Linked DNA regions of Parabacteroides timonensis. The protein of the gene in region 2 interacts with the protein of the main gene of each other region in a pairwise test. Links are inferred from orthologs where the notes say so. Each region holds a gene or a part of one and is shown on either strand. Other genes may lie near its edges. The genes, in order: ftsZ and rlmN.

Region 1 (11,054 bases), on a different replicon or contig from region 2:
CCGACCGTGCTAAGATAGAAATCGCCGATATCGTTGTTTCTCCTTTGGCTTTGGCCGATGTGGTGCTGACTGACAACGAGAAGGACTTAGGATGCGCCTTGATCGGTTTCGGTGCCGGAGTAACCACACTGACGGTTTATAAAGCCGGACAGTTGGTCAACCTTTCGGTCATTCCTTTCGGAGGTCATCTGATTACCCGCGACATTACCAGCCTGCACTTGGTGGAAGCGGAAGCCGAACGGGTGAAACTGACCTACGGTAGTGCACAGATGGAAAAAGACAACGACCTGAGCATCCAGGTTAGTTCTGCCGACGGTATGGGACTTCGCGAGATCAAATTGGCCGACCTCAATAATGTGGTCGAAGCCCGTATGAAAGAAATTCTGGAAAACGTATATGCCCGTCTTGAAGCTACCGGACTGATGAACGGTTTGGGAGCAGGTATCATAATAACAGGCGGAGGTGCCGCCCTGAAGAACCTTCCGGAAGTTATCCGCGAACGGTTGAACATGGATGTACGCTACTCGGCTGTCCGTAAAGGTATCGTTGAGAGTGGGGAAATGATAGCCAACAATCCCGAATATGCTGTCGCTGTCGGCTTGTTGGCTAAAGGAACTGAGAATTGCGCCCTTTACATCCCACCAAAAGTGGAGGTGAAGGTGGAGGAACCGGAGGTAGAGGTGAAGGAAGAAGTGAAAGTTGCCCCTGAACCCCCGAAGAAGAAACCAGAGAAGAAGAAAGGCCCAGGCCTGTTCGGACGCATAACCAAAAGTATAGACACGTTTGGCAAAGGATTGTTTGATGACGAAGACGATACAAAGTAATCAGCGAATGTAATAAAACCGGAAGACAATGGACGATACAATATTAAATTTCAATTATCCGACAGATACTCCTAAAATCATCAAAGTAATTGGTGTAGGAGGCGGTGGAGGTAACGCTGTTACCCACATGTACAAGGAAGGTATACATGATGTTACATTCGTTTTGTGTAACACCGATAACCAGGCGTTGAACCGTTCCGACGTTCCCGTAAAAGTACCGCTGGGGCGTAATATCACCCAGGGATTGGGAGCCGGCAACAAACCCGAACGTGCCATGATGGCTGCCGAAGAAAGTATGGAAGATATCCGCAAGATGCTTAGCGACGGCACTAAAATGGTCTTTATCACTGCCGGAATGGGTGGTGGTACAGGTACAGGAGCAGCTCCGGTAATTGCCCGCTTTGCCAAGGATATGGGTATCCTGACTGTCGGTATCGTTACTATTCCATTCGTATTCGAAGGCGAACGCAAAATCATTCAGGCACTGAACGGTGTTGAAGATATTAGCAAGAACGTGGATGCGTTGCTGGTTATCAACAACGAACGTTTGCGTGAGATCTATTCCGACCTGACTATGACGAATGCTTTTGGAAAAGCCGATGATACCCTTACCATTGCTGCTAAGAGCATTGCTGAGATCATCACCCTTCCGGGTATAATCAACCTCGACTTTGCCGATGTCAATACCACGATGAAAGATGGTGGTGTTGCCTTGATGAGTAACGGTTTCGGTGAAGGTGAAGGGCGTGTACGCCAGGCAATTGAAGATGCACTGAACTCTCCGCTGTTGAACAATAACGATGTGTTCAATGCCAAAAAGATATTATTCAACGTTTCGTTCGGTGAGGAAGCCGAACTGCGTATGGAGGAAATGAACGATGTTCACGATTTCATGTCACGCTTCGGACGCGATATCGAAGTGATCTGGGGTACGGCTATCGACAGCACTCTCGGTTCGAAAGTGAAGATGACGATCCTGGCAACCGGTTTCGGTATGGAAGACATTCCTCAGATCGCTGAAAAACGTCAGATCGAACAGGGACGTATGACTGAGGAGGAACTTCGTCTGGAAGAGGAACGCTTGAACAAGGAACGTGCCGAAAAAGATCTGATCGACAAATATTACGGAGCTTCCGGCCAGCGTATGCGCCGTGTTGCAGCCCGTGCCAAAGCTGTTGTATTGACACAGGATGAATTGGACGATGATGCTTTGATTGCCTTGATCGAGGATAATCCTACTTATAACCGTGATCCGAAAGTAATAGCTCGTGCCCGTTCGAAGGTTGGTGGTGAAGAAATTCCGGTATCATCGACAGCAGTCAATACTTCAGCTTCTCGTTCCGAAGGAAAGAAACCGGATACAGGAGGCAAGAAGGTGATAAGTTTCCGATAATTTTAAATAAGAAATAAGATATGGATTTGTTTGAAAAAGTCAGCGAAGACATTAAAAACGCAATGAAGGCAAAAGATAAAGTTGCCCTCGAAACATTGAGAAATGTGAAGAAATTCTTCCTCGAAGCAAAGACTGCTCCGGGAGCTAACGATACTTTGACGGATACCGATGCCACCAAAATTATCCAGAAGCTGGTGAAACAAGGAAAGGACTCTGCTGACATTTACACCCAGCAAGGTCGTGCAGACCTGGCAGAGGGTGAACTTGCGCAGGTAAAAGTGCTGGAAACTTATCTCCCGAAGCAGATGACTGCCGAAGAACTTGAAATAGCATTGAAAGCTATTATCGCCCAGGTAGGTGCTACCGGTCCTCAGGATATGGGTAAGGTAATGGGAACGGCTTCCAAAGCGCTTGCGGGTAAAGCAGAAGGACGTGCTATTTCAGAAGCGGTAAAACGCCTGCTGAATAGCTAATATAATATAGTTTTGAAAATAACTTATCTCCTCTCAAGAGGGGATAAGTTATAACCTGTCACTATCTGATATATGAAAATGCTTGGTATTGCAAGCTTTCTTTTAGACTCATTCTTTTAGAACTAGACCGAATTCTAATAACTTTAAACGATGATAACCTTTATCTGTTGTCTTGCAGTTCTTATTGCAGGCTATTTCATTTACGGCTCTTTTATAGAACGTATCTTCGGGGTCGATCCTTCCCGTAAAACTCCAGCTTTCACTCATCAGGATGGAGTAGATTATATTCCAATGTCTTCCTGGAAAGTCTTTATGATCCAGTTTCTGAACATTGCCGGTCTCGGTCCGATATTCGGCGCTATAATGGGAGCCAAGTTTGGTGTGGCTTCTTTCCTGTGGATCGTATTGGGCACGATCTTTGCCGGGGCTGTTCACGATTATCTGGCCGGAATGCTTTCCCTGCGCCATCATGGCGAGAGTCTGCCTGAAATTATCGGACGTTATCTCGGGAACAATTTCAAGCAATTCATGCGTGGGTTTACCGTTATTCTGATGGTCCTTGTCGGAGCTGTCTTTGTTGCCGGTCCAGCCGGGTTGCTGGCAAAGTTGACTCCGGAATACCTCGATGCCACTTTCTGGATATTTGTGGTATTTATCTATTATATCCTGGCCACTTTGTTGCCGGTCGATAAGATCATAGGTAAGATATATCCTTTGTTTGCTGCCGCCTTGCTTTTTATGGCAGTAGGTATTCTTGTGATGTTGTTCGTGAACCATCCGCCACTTCCGGAGCTGACCGACGGCCTGGCGAATACGCATCCGGAAAATCTTCCTATCTTTCCGATTATGTTTGTGAGTATTGCCTGTGGAGCCATTTCCGGTTTCCATGCTACTCAAAGTCCGTTGATGGCTCGTTGTATCAAGAATGAAAAATACGGACGTCCTGTCTTCTTCGGAGCGATGATTACAGAAGGTATCGTGGCTTTGATCTGGGCTGCCGCTGCTACTTATTTTTATCATAATAATGGTATGGGTGAAAGTAATGCAGCCGTGATTGTAGACAGTATCACTAAAGAGTGGCTGGGGACGGTTGGCGGTGTATTAGCCGTATTAGGCGTTATTGCTGCTCCGATTACTTCGGGGGATACTGCATTCCGTTCGGCCCGTTTGATCATAGCAGATTTTCTCCATAAGGAGCAGAAAAGCATGGCTAGTCGTCTGATGATCTGTGTCCCTCTGTTTATCGTAGCGATCGGGATATTACTTTACAGTTTAAAAGATAAGGATGGTTTCGATATGATCTGGCGTTATTTTGCCTGGACAAATCAGACGTTGGCAGTCTTTACCCTTTGGGCGTTGACGGTCTTTCTTGCCCGTTCGAAGAAGCCGTATATCGTAACCCTGATCCCTGCCCTGTTTATGACAGCCGTTTGTTCCACCTATATTTTTGTCGCTCCTGAAGGATTAGGTATGAATGTTACGGTTTCACAGATAATAGGTTGCAGCATAACGGTAGTGACACTGGTTGCATTCCTTTTCTGGAAGAGAAAAAATCCCGGAGCCGTTTAAGCCTCCGGGATATGTTCCTTAAAGTACCTGGATACCTTCTTCGCGGGCCTGTTCTTCTCCAGAAGGAGTGATCAGTTTGTAACCCTTACCGTGGATGTTGATGATTTCGATACCTGGATCATCTTTCAACAGTTTACGAAGTTTAGTGATATACACGTCCATGCTACGGGCATTGAAGTAGTTATCGTCTACCCAGATAGTTTTCAGTGCATAGTTACGTTCCAGAATTTCATTAGCGTGTGCACACAGCAGGCTCAGTAATTCGCATTCTTTTGTAGTCAGCTTTGTTACCTTGTCGCCGATTGCCAGTGTCTGTTTCTGTGTATCGAACAAGAAATTACCCAGCTTGTAGAAAGGAATGTCTTTCATCTTTTTACCTTTCACACGGCGCAGGATAGCTTCGATACGAAGCAACAGCTCTTCCATGCTGAACGGTTTTGTCAGATAATCGTCGGCTCCGATCTTGAATCCTTCCAGGATATCTTCCTTCATTGTCTTTGCAGTAAGGAAAATGATTGGAATATCAGGATTTATTGAACGGATTTCCTGTGCCAGGGTAAAACCGTCTTTTTTCGGCATCATTACGTCTAATACGCAAAGATCATATTTGCCTTTGGTGAAACCTTTGTAACCAGCTTCTCCGTCAGAGAAGAGATCAGTTACATAACCTTTTGCCTGTAAGTATTCTCTTAATAGCATACCCAGGTTTTCGTCGTCTTCACAAAAGAAGATTTTCAGTTTTTCTTCCATAACTAACTTTTTATAAGAGGTAAAGTAATAATAAATTTTGTTCCTACGTTTCCGGGACCGATCTCGGCACGGATCGTACCTTTATGGTCCTCGATAATTTTACGGACGTAAGCAAGTCCCAAACCGAAACCTTTTACGTCGTGTACATTTCCAGTGGGTACCCGGAAGAAGCGGTCGAATACTTTCTTAAGATATTCTTTCTTGATCCCGATCCCGTTGTCTTCAACAGCAATCAACAGTTTCCCGTTGTTGTCGTTCCAGGTTCTTACCATCAATGTGAGCGGTACTTCCGGACGGCGGTATTTCACCGCGTTGTCCATCAGATTAAACAATACATTGGTGATGTGCATTTCATCTACATAGATGGACGAGTCTGTTGCCTGTAAGTCAATGTCGAGTGATCCATCATACTTTTCTACTTTCAGGACGAAGGTGTTAGCTACGCTGATCACCAAGTCGTTTGCATCTACTTCTTTCAGCTTAAGTGCCGCTTTCTGTCGTTCGAACAGCGACATCTGAAGCACTTTTTCTACCAGGAAGCCTAGTCGTTTCGTTTCATCATTGATAACTCCTGAGATGTGTTTAAACACATCGGGGCTCTTGGTTATATCCGAATCTTTCAACATCTGTGCCGCAAGAGAGATTGTTGATACCGGTGTTTTCAACTCGTGCGTCATATTGTTGATAAAGTCGTTCTTCATTTCTGACAGTCTCTTCTGGCGGAATACTATATATATGGTAAAGATAAATGTTACCAAAAGTATCAGCGAAAAGAGTACGGATGGTACAATAAATGTTACAGAACTTGAAATGTAATCACCCTTTGTCGGGAAATATACCTTCATATAATTCTGTTTTGAGGGAGGATCGTTCGGGAACAATACATACGTAATTATATCAGACGCAATAGGTTCCTTTTTTATTTCTCCACTTTGATACACTTTTTTGCCATCTTTGTTAATAACAAAAAATATGAACGGCAGGTTCAAACCGTTGTTAATAAATTCTGATTTTAAGTAATTATTCAGTTTCTTAAAATCTACCCGCTCCTGAATAGGCTTAAGGTTTGCAGTAGTTACCATACTATACACAACTTCCTGCATCAAAGCGTTCTGATACTGCATACGGCGCTTCAATGTTTTCTGCAAATCCTGTGATGTACTGACAATGTTGTTACCCGATTGTTTCTTGTCGAGCGACGACAGGGGTTCGAATTTCTGGCTGAAACTGCGTAATTGTTCTATATGCAATATGTTTCCATTTGCATCCTGTATCTGCAGCTTCTGTTGGGTGATTGCCTGGGCAACCTCTTGCGGATCCTGACTGTTTTGCAGGTAATTATTCTCATCACGCTTAATATCTTCTTCCAGATATCTGCGTGTTTCGTCTAGCTCCAGGTTTTTTGATACTTGGTGCAGGCTTCTTTTTACTGTTTCATTGAATTGCTCGCTACTTTTTTTGAGTATGATGCTCACGTACTTAACCTGAAGGAAAAGCAAACCGGCAAATGCAAATGCCATTACAACAGCGAGTAACCAAATAGTAGATTTCCTCATTCCAAATACTTTCTCTTTTTAACAGAACAAATAACGCTCATTTTAGTTTAATATTCACACAAAAAAGGTAAAAAACATAGGCTGGTTTTCTTAAAAATAGTTTAGCCTATTGGCCACTAAACGATCTATTAGTCTTGAAAACAGAGCCTTATACCACCATTCCCCTTTCAAGAGGAATACTTAGAGTTTAGTTCTTGTGTATAAAAACATAATTATTGATTATTTTGTTTCAACTTATGCAAAAAATATGAATTCGCCGGGAATAGTTTCAGCTTCATATTTAGGCATACGGAGTAGTATAATATATATGTATAACGGATGCAACTGCCGATTTATTTTATTTGAGTGCTAACGAACGGTAACATAAGAAATTGAAACTTCTTAAAAACTTTTGCCGAATGCATTCAGATTTAATTATTAGCTATATCTTTGTCTCCTGACAAGTGACAAGAGTTATGTAGTATGGCACAAGAAGGTATTACGCAAATTGATGTAAAACAGGTATTACAGCAAAAGGCCCCCTCGGTGGCCGGTAAAATTCCCGGTTTTGTAGTCAATTATCTGATTCGTACCATTCACCAGAATGAATTGAATGATATCCTCACCCGTTATCATGATAAGGATGGGGTTGATTTTATGCAGGAGTTGATCGGTTACTTCGACCTGATCCTGGAACTGGTGAACGAAGAAAATATTCCTGCTGAAGGACGCTATATTTTTGCATCCAATCATCCGCTGGGAGGGTTGGACGGCATCTGTTTGTCGGCTGTGATCGGGAAGCATTACGGCGGGAAGATACGTTATCTGGTGAACGATCTGTTGCTCTACTTGTCAAATCTAAGGTCCATTTTTGTCCCTATCAATAAACACGGTGCGCAGGGTAAGAAGAATGCCCGGCTGATCGATGAGGCTTATACTTCGGATAATCAGATCGTGACTTTCCCGGCAGGTCTTTGTTCCCGTAAGATAGACGGGAAGATACAAGATCCTGAATGGAAGAAATCGTTTATTCAGAAGGCGGTCGAACATAAACGGGATATCGTTCCGGTCTATTTCGAGGGAAGGAATTCCAATTTCTTCTACCGGCTGGCTAATCTGCGTAAAGCGCTGGGGATTAAGATGAACTATGAAATGCTTTATCTGCCGGATGAGATGTTCCGGTGCAAGCATAAAACATTCCGTATCCATTTCGGGAAACCTATCCCGTGGCAGACGTTCGACGGTAGTAAGAAACCGGGCGAGTGGGCCGAATGGGTAAGGACACAGGCTTATAATCTCAAGAAAACATAGACTCAATTTATATGCAAGACATTATTAAACCGATTGACCGTGCAGTACTTAAGGCGGAACTGACAAAAGAGAAGAAGCTCCGCAGCACGAATAAATCAAACAATGAAATATATATTGTAACAGCCCACGACTCTCCTAGTGTAATGCAGGAGATCGGACGTCTGCGGGAAATCGCTTTCCGTTATTATGGCGGAGGTACAGGTTTTCCGGTGGATATAGATGAATTCGATACGATGGAGGACGCCTATCGTCAGTTGATCGTGTGGAGTCCGGAAGATGAACAAATCCTGGGCGGTTATCGTTTCTTGTGTGGATCGGATGTGAAATTTGATGAGAACGGTAAGCCGATGTTAGCCACTTCTCACTTGTTTAACTTCTCCGACAAGTTTAATAAAGAATTCCTTCCTTATACGGTCGAACTGGGCCGTTCTTTCGTAACATTAGAATATCAATCTACACGTGCCGGGGCAAAGGGTTTATTTGTACTGGATAATCTGTGGGATGGATTGGGAGCCTTGTCGGTTGTTGATCCGAGCCTGCAGTATTATTTCGGGAAGGTAACGATGTATAATACATATAATACAGAGGCACGTAATATGATCCTTTACTTCCTCGGTATGCATTTCCCGGATGCAGACAAGCTGGTGACGCCTGTCTACCCGCTGCAAACCGATACGGATATAGAGAAAATGAAGGATTTGTTCCATTACGATAACTTCAAGGAAAATTATAAGGTACTGAACCAGGAAGTGCGTAAGTTCGGTATCAATGTGCCGCCCCTTGTAAACGCCTATATGAGTCTTTCACCTAAGATGCGTGTATTCGGAACGGCTATCAACCATGAGTTCGGGGATGTAGAGGAGACCGGCATACTTATTGCCATCAATGAAATCCTCGAAGATAAGAAGAAACGTCATATCGAAACTTACCTGAAGGAAGAGGGACAGACGGCTGATTTGATAAGGAAGATAGAATAATACTATTCTTCTTCCTGTTCCTTTTGTTTGATCCACTCTTCGGCTACTTCTACAAGCGACTCGTACCATTTCTGCCCGAATTTGCGGGTGAGAGGTTCTTTGAGGAATTTGTATAGAGGTAGTTTTTCCTTTTGGCCCAGTATCTCAGCGGCTTTACAAATCTTCCAGCGATCGTAGTTGACAGCACGGAAATCCCTGTATTGTGTGACGCGTACCGGATAAAGGTGGCAGGATACCGGTTTGTAGAAAGATACTTTTCCTTCGCGATAGGCCTTTTCGATGGCACATTTGCAGGTACCGTCATTGTCATAACAGGTGAAGACACAGTCTTTACCGTTGACGATGGACGTGACGATATCACCTTCACAGTCGATGAAGGCAACACCTTGCTTCTTTATGATTTCCTGCGCTTCCGGGGCCAGGTCGTCCCAGATAACCGGGAGTACTTTCTCCAGTTCTGCTATTTCTTTTTTGTCTAATGGGGCTCCTGAGTCGCCTTCTACGCAGCAAATACCTTTGCATTGGCTGAGGTCGCAGAGAAACTTGGCTTCAATCAGGTCGAGGCTTACCAGGGTGTCTTCTATTTGGATCATTTCAGTTGAGAGTTGAGAAGTGATAGTTAACAGATAAGAAATGACAGTTAACAATTATTCCCCTTTATGTGGAGTAATAACTGTCAACTGTCACTTGTCAACTGTCAACTAATAAAAGTTGTTATTTAATCAAAGATTTGCCAGTCATTTCTTTCGGCTGCTTCAATCCCATGATGTGAAGGATAGAGGGAGCAACGTCTGCCAGGATACCGTCTTCTACTTTGGCCTCTTTGTTTTCTGTTACGTAAACGAAAGGAACAGGGTTCAGCGAGTGAGCCGTGTTCGGTGTACCGTCTTCGTTCAGAGCGTGGTCGGCATTACCGTGGTCGGCGATGATGATCACTTCGTAGTCGTTAGCCTTGGCTGCTTCAACGGTGTCGTTCAGACAAGCGTCGATGGTTACGACTGCTTTCTCGATGGCTGAATAGATACCGGTGTGGCCTACCATGTCGCCGTTTGCGTAGTTACAAACGATGTAGTCATATTTCTTTGTATTGATAGCTTCTACCAGTTTGTCTTTCACTTCGAATGCGCTCATTTCCGGTTTCAGGTCGTAAGTAGCTACTTTCGGAGACGGAACCAGGATACGGTCTTCACCATCGAACGGAGTTTCGCGTCCGCCGTTGAAGAAGAAAGTAACGTGAGCATATTTCTCTGTTTCGGCAATGTGCAACTGTGTTTTGCCAACGGATGCCAGGAATTCGCCCAGTGTATTTTCTACATTGTCTTTGTCGAACAGGATATGGACACCCTTGAAGCTCGCATCGTACGGAGTCATACAGAAATACTGCAAGTTAGGAATAGTCTTCATTCCTGCTTCCGGCATATCCTGCTGAGTCAGAACGACAGTCAGTTCTTTGGCACGGTCGTTACGGTAGTTGAAGAAGATAACGACGTCGCCTTCTTCGATAGTAGCTACCGGCTTATCGTTTTCTACGTGTACGATCGGTTTGATGAATTCGTCCGTTACGCCTTCTGCGTATGATTCTTCCATGGCTTTTACCATGTCTTCGGCAGGTTTACCAGTTCCGTTCACGATCAGGTCGTACGCTTCTTTCACGCGTTCCCAACGTTTGTCACGGTCCATTGCATAGTAACGGCCGATGATGGAAGCGATCTTACCGCCTGTTGTTTTCAGATGGTTTTCCAGTTGTTCGATGAAACCTTTACCGCTTTTCGGGTCAGTGTCGCGACCGTCCATGAAGCAATGAACGTATGCTTTGTCCACTCCGTATTCTTTCGCGATATCAGTCAGTTTGAACAGGTGTTCCAGTGAGCTGTGTACACCACCGTCGGAAACCAGTCCCATGAAATGGATCTGTTTGCCGTTTTCTTTGGCGTAGCTATAAGCACGTTTGATTTCCGGATTGTCGAGGATTGTATTCTGACGACAGGCGATATTGATCTTCACCAGGTCCTGGTAAACGATACGGCCTGCACCGATGTTCAGGTGACCTACTTCCGAGTTACCCATCTGTCCGTCGGGTAAACCTACGTTTTCGCCGGAAGCCTGCAACTGAGAGTTAGGGTATGTTTTCAACAGATAATCCCAGTACGGAGTGGGAGTGTTGTAGATTACATCATCTTTACCACGGTCGCCGATTCCCCAGCCATCGCAGATCAATAAAA
Region 2 (5,072 bases):
AATATTGTTTACGAAGCGGATTGGCTGTTGCTTCACGATAGATCAACCGATTCTGATAAATATCCAGAGCGGCATACAAAGCCTGGCGGAAAGACTCTTCCGAAGCTAAATTCTGTCCTGCGATATCATAAGCAGTACCGTGTGCCGGAGAAGTACGTACCACAGACAAACCGGCCGTATAATTAACTCCGTCGTCCATCGCCAGAGTCTTGAATGGAGCCAGTCCCTGATCGTGATACATAGCCAGGACACCGTCAAATTTATCATACATCTGCGAACCGAAGAATCCATCGGCGGCATAAGGTCCGAAAGACATTACACCTCTTTTCTCTGCCTCTTGCATTGCCGGAATAATGATCGTTTCCTCTTCTTTTCCCAGCAGGCCGTCGTCTCCGGCATGAGGATTTAAAGATAATACGGCAATACGTGGCTTTACGATTCCGAAATCCTGCTTGAGCGATTGATTGAATATACGCAATTTCGACATAATATCCTCCACTGTTATCCTGGATGGAACTTCCGACAGAGGAATATGTCCGGTCACCAAAGCAACCCGCAAACTATCCTTCATCAGGATCATCAGGGCTTTCCGGCCTACTCCGCCAAAACGTTCTTCCAAATATTCCGTATGACCCGGAAAATGGAACTGGTCATTTTGTATATTATGCTTGTTGATCGGGGCTGTCAGTAAAACATCGACAGCACCACGTTTCAGATCTGCGACTGCGGCTTCCAGCGACAAAAAAGCAGCTTCACCGGCAATAGTTGTCGACTGTGACAACTCGACCTTTGTCTCGTCATCCACACAGTTAATAATATTAACGCGGTTAACACCGGCATCCTCTGCCTGAGAGATAATATTCATATTCACAGGGGGCAACTCCAATGCTTTCCGGTGATAGGCGGCAATCTTTGACGAACCGTATATGATCGGAGTACAAAGTTCTGCTACCCTGGCATCTGAGAATGTTTTCAATATCACCTCATATCCGATGCCATTTATATCTCCGTGGGTAATGCCCACCTTTATCAATCGTTCTTCCATGTACTATGTTTGTTTATTTCTTATTTTCAGGAATATCCAGCTTTTCATCTACGGACTTGTTAAATTCACCCGGCAGACGAAGGGTATACAATGCAGCCTCTATACGACGAATGAAATTACGTTTATCCGTCTCCGGGGCAAAAACAAAACCTTCGGCCACAACGACCCGGTTGTTTTTTTCATCCAGGCGGACATGGCTGACAAACGGGCCACCCATCATATCACCGACCATTTTCCATAAACCACGTAACACGCCACAATACTGTCCATTCACTGTTATCGGCGTGTAACTTACATCGGCACGTGTTTCGGTTGCCATATAAGATTCAGGAAAAGCTCCCGGCAAATTTTTTTTCAGAACAGAATCGCGTTTAGCGATCAGATATTCGGCCGTAAAGGTGTTCGGATCCGTATAAGGGAATGTATATACGATTAAATCCGTACGCCCGGTATTCGCGTTATTAGATGCCCAAAAGAAATCAGTCGTATCGCGATAATAAGTCATATTGGCAGGAGCATTCAGCATCAGGTCATGGTTATTTTTAAGGTTTTCCATAACAACCGCACTATAATCTTTCTGCAACTGATCCATGGCACGATTCATTTCCGTCTTCACGAAGAAATCCACCAACGCCTTCGGATGTGCATCCATATATTCGATGATAGCTTCCGGAGAGGGAGCATTCAATGTTACAACGACCTGCCCTTTGGCCCAACGGTCATTTTCATAACTTACGGAAGCTTTCGTATAAATAGCAGGATCGATATTTACGATCAGAATATTACGAACATAAGTCAATAACCCATCGAATTGAGAAGGATCCACATAAGTTATTTTTAATGCGGGTTCAGATTGAGGAAGTCCCGGGACATCGGAGGTCAGCTCTTTTTTAATAGCCGTTCCCGAAGGGCCATCCCAATTTGCTTTTTTCATTACAACAACGACTTCATAAGCAAGTCCTGTAGCCCGTTTTCCAACCGGCCCAGAGCTACATGATCCCAGCAATACCAGAAACATGAATAAGCTAATCAGTAAAGAAATCTTTTTCATACCCATTCGTTTTATTACACAAATATAATTCTTTTCTTTTAAATGACTTGTCATCTATCCCTTTTGTTGTTTTTTAGCGGTGGACAACATTCCGCAAGCAGCAAATATATCTTCCCCCCTGGAAGCCCGAATCGTACAGATTATTCCGGCATTATTCAATATATCGCGAAAAGCTTCCATCTTTGCCAAATCCGAACTCTCCAACGGGACATCGGGTATAGCATGAAAACGGATCAGGTTTACCCGGCAATCCAAGGTATCTAATAAACAAATCAATGCTTTAGCATGTTGCGGACTATCGTTTAAATTTTTAAAAACAATATATTCGAATGACACCCGGCGCTGGTGTGAGAAATCATATCCCTTTAGTAATTCGATGATGCTTTGTGCCGGATAAGCTTTTTCCACAGGCATTAACGACAATCGCTCTTCATGATAAGGAGAATGCAGGCTTACGGCCAGATGACAGTCGCTCTCCTCCAGGAACCGTTTCAATCCTTTGGCAACGCCGATTGTCGAAACAGTTATCCTTTTAGGACTCCAGGCATATCCATATGAAGCAGTCAGGATCTCAAGAACTTTAAAAAGTTCGTCCACATTATCCAACGGCTCTCCCATTCCCATAAAGACCAGATTCGTCAAACTGTCGGATTCCGGTAGAGATTGTATCTGATTCAGTATCTGATTCGCTGTAAGATTCATTGTAAAACCCTGTTTTCCCGTCATACAGAACAGACAATTCATCTTACATCCGACCTGGGAAGAGACACACAAGGTTGCACGATCGTCTGTTGGGATATAAACAGCCTCGACAAAGTTACCGGTACCGGCAGCAAACAAATATTTTATCGTTCCGTCTACCGACTTCATACAATCTACAGGCGAAACGGCACCTACTTCAAAAGACTCTTCCAGCTGTGTCCGTTTGGCAGCCGCAATATTAGTCATTTCAGCGATAGAGGTTACTTTCTTCTTATATAGCCAGTCAGCCATCTGTTTAGCTGCGTAACCGGGTAATCCGGCCTCAGCAGCCACCTCTTTCAGTTCGTTCAGCGTCATGCCCAACAATCGTCTTTTCTCTTGCATTGTTTTATTTATATAACGATTAATCCGGCACAAAGATAAAAAAAGCTGCCGGACTTTTCTGAATAAGTCCGGCAGCTTTCTATTAAAGGTATAGTTATTACCTTTTGTTATCTTTATTTCAAATTAGAAGAAACGTACGCGGTTATCTTCTACTTCAGCTTTGTTCACCAGTGACTGGATAGCCTGGAATCCGAAACGATAAGCGTTAGAAGCATCTAATGTGCGGATTTCTTCAGCTTCATTGAACTCTTTAGCATCTTTGTTTCTGTCATATACTTTGAATACATATACGCCATTGTTTCCAACTACAGGTTCGCTCAACTGACCGACTTCTGCAATAGAAACCATTGCATTCATTTTCGGTTCTACACCAATACCGGCAATACGGCGTGTTCCAAAGTTGATAAACTTAACAGAGTCAACTCTTGAACCCATTGCATCTGCATAAGCATCAACAGATGTCAGATTTTTAGCTTTCAGATCGGCTGCGATCTTTTCACCCTTCTTCTGAGCAGCTATCTCAGCTCTCAAAGCCGGAGTAACAGAAGCAACTGAACGGTAACCTTCTTTTAAAGTACCTTCAACACCTGCAATAACAAACTTATCGTCACATTCGAATATCTCAGAGATTTTACCTTTATCGTTCTGGAAAGCCCAACGGATTACCGGACGAGAATTTTTAATACTTCCCAAAGTCTGATTGTCAGCTGTTACAGTTACACCAGAGATCAGGTTATAACCAGCTTCTTTAGCTGCTTCATCCAACTTAGCCAGGTCGCTGTTCTTTGAAATGAACTGATTCAACTCATTATAAATGTTGCTATAAGTTTTAGAGCTAGGAGATACAGTCATATCGATATCAGCCACCTTATACTTATTCACATTATTAGTTTTTTCAGTAACCTTTACCAAGTGAGTTCCGTATAAAGATTTTACCTTTACTACATTATTTACCGGAGTTGAGAATACGGCATTTTTGAAATCGTCGTTTACACCTCTCAGTGCAGTGATTTCTGTAAACCATCCCAGTTCACCACCATTTTCAGCAGCCTGGTCAGCAGAGAATTGTTTTGCCAGTTCAGCAAAGTCACCACCATTTTTCAATACGTTCATCAAGCTATCAGCCAAAACAGTTGTACGAGCTTCGTCACCCGTGTTAGCCAACATGATATGACTTACTTTTACTGAGTCAGGAGCCACTGTCTTGTCAACCAGCTTAAACATTCTGTATTTGTCATTATCGAATACCGGGCCGTAAACAGCACCTACTTCAGCAGTAGTTGCGAACTGCTTCATTTCCGGATCAAAAGCATTTTCAGTGAAGAAAGCATCCATATAAGGAACTTCCGAATTTTCATTTACAATATCAGCAACCTTTTCTGAAGTTTTAAATTCTTCTTTCAAAGACTCGATATCTGCACTAGCCTTGTCATAATCTTCCTGGCTCGGACGAATATCAACAGCGATGTATTTAATAACTTTACCTTCTTTTTGTTTGTAAAGTTCTTTGCGCTGATTGTACAGCTTTTCAATTTCGCTCTTGCTAACATCAACTGTTGAATCAGGAATACTTGCATACGACTGCATAGCATATACGATGTCAGAGTTTTCTGAAACATCATTGAAAGCCTCTTTTGCATCCAGAACGTTTGCAGAAACAGCCTTGCTCAACAAAGTAGTATATTTTTGTTCCAGACGCTGACGTTTGATGTTCTTTTCCCAGAACAGCCAGAAATTACGTGCCTGGATCAACTGTGCCTGCTGGTCTGCAGGATAGTTTGCGATGTTATCGTCATCGATAGTTTTCAGGAAGTTCAACAAAGCAGTTTTGTCGAATTGTCCGGTCTGCGGATTAACAAACATCTGCATCTGTTGGATCATCGGTGAAAT

Evidence for each region.
Region 1: the proteins of rlmN (region 2) and ftsZ interact in binary tests that used the Escherichia coli proteins (3 or more experiments, as listed by UniProt). The link is inferred for Parabacteroides timonensis from one-to-one orthologs.

Annotation. Positions count from the first base shown.
Region 1 is NZ_LT669941.1:3,314,925-3,325,978, reverse strand. Bases 90-3,034 are described here. They hold ftsZ (cell division protein FtsZ), read left to right. Parts: upstream 90-852; coding sequence 853-2,217; downstream 2,218-3,034. Other genes in these bases: BQ7394_RS21065 (carbon starvation CstA family protein), read left to right, coding at 2,841-3,034; BQ7394_RS21070 (GatB/YqeY domain-containing protein), read left to right, coding at 2,238-2,690; ftsA (cell division protein FtsA), read left to right, coding at 90-824. Also shown: more of ftsA, read left to right, coding at 1-89; more of BQ7394_RS21065, read left to right, coding at 3,035-4,259; response regulator transcription factor RprY, read right to left, coding at 4,278-5,009; BQ7394_RS21055 (sensor histidine kinase), read right to left, coding at 5,012-6,565; BQ7394_RS21050 (lyso-glycine lipid O-acyltransferase GlsA), read left to right, coding at 7,028-7,855; BQ7394_RS21045 (glycine N(alpha)-acyltransferase GlsB), read left to right, coding at 7,867-8,832; BQ7394_RS21040 (DUF3109 family protein), read right to left, coding at 8,835-9,425; gpmI (2,3-bisphosphoglycerate-independent phosphoglycerate mutase), read right to left, coding at 9,547-11,054. UniProt on the Escherichia coli protein: Essential cell division protein that forms a contractile ring structure (Z ring) at the future cell division site. The regulation of the ring assembly controls the timing and the location of cell division.
Region 2 is NZ_LT669940.1:1,370,238-1,375,309, reverse strand. The notes cover bases 1,167-4,156. They hold rlmN (dual-specificity RNA methyltransferase RlmN), read right to left. Parts: upstream 3,183-4,156; coding sequence 2,151-3,182; downstream 1,167-2,150. Other genes in these bases: BQ7394_RS06005 (peptidylprolyl isomerase), read right to left, coding at 3,306-4,156; BQ7394_RS06015 (DUF4837 family protein), read right to left, coding at 1,167-2,096. Outside these bases: 4-hydroxythreonine-4-phosphate dehydrogenase PdxA, read right to left, coding at 1-1,045; more of BQ7394_RS06015, read right to left, coding at 1,059-1,166; more of BQ7394_RS06005, read right to left, coding at 4,157-5,072.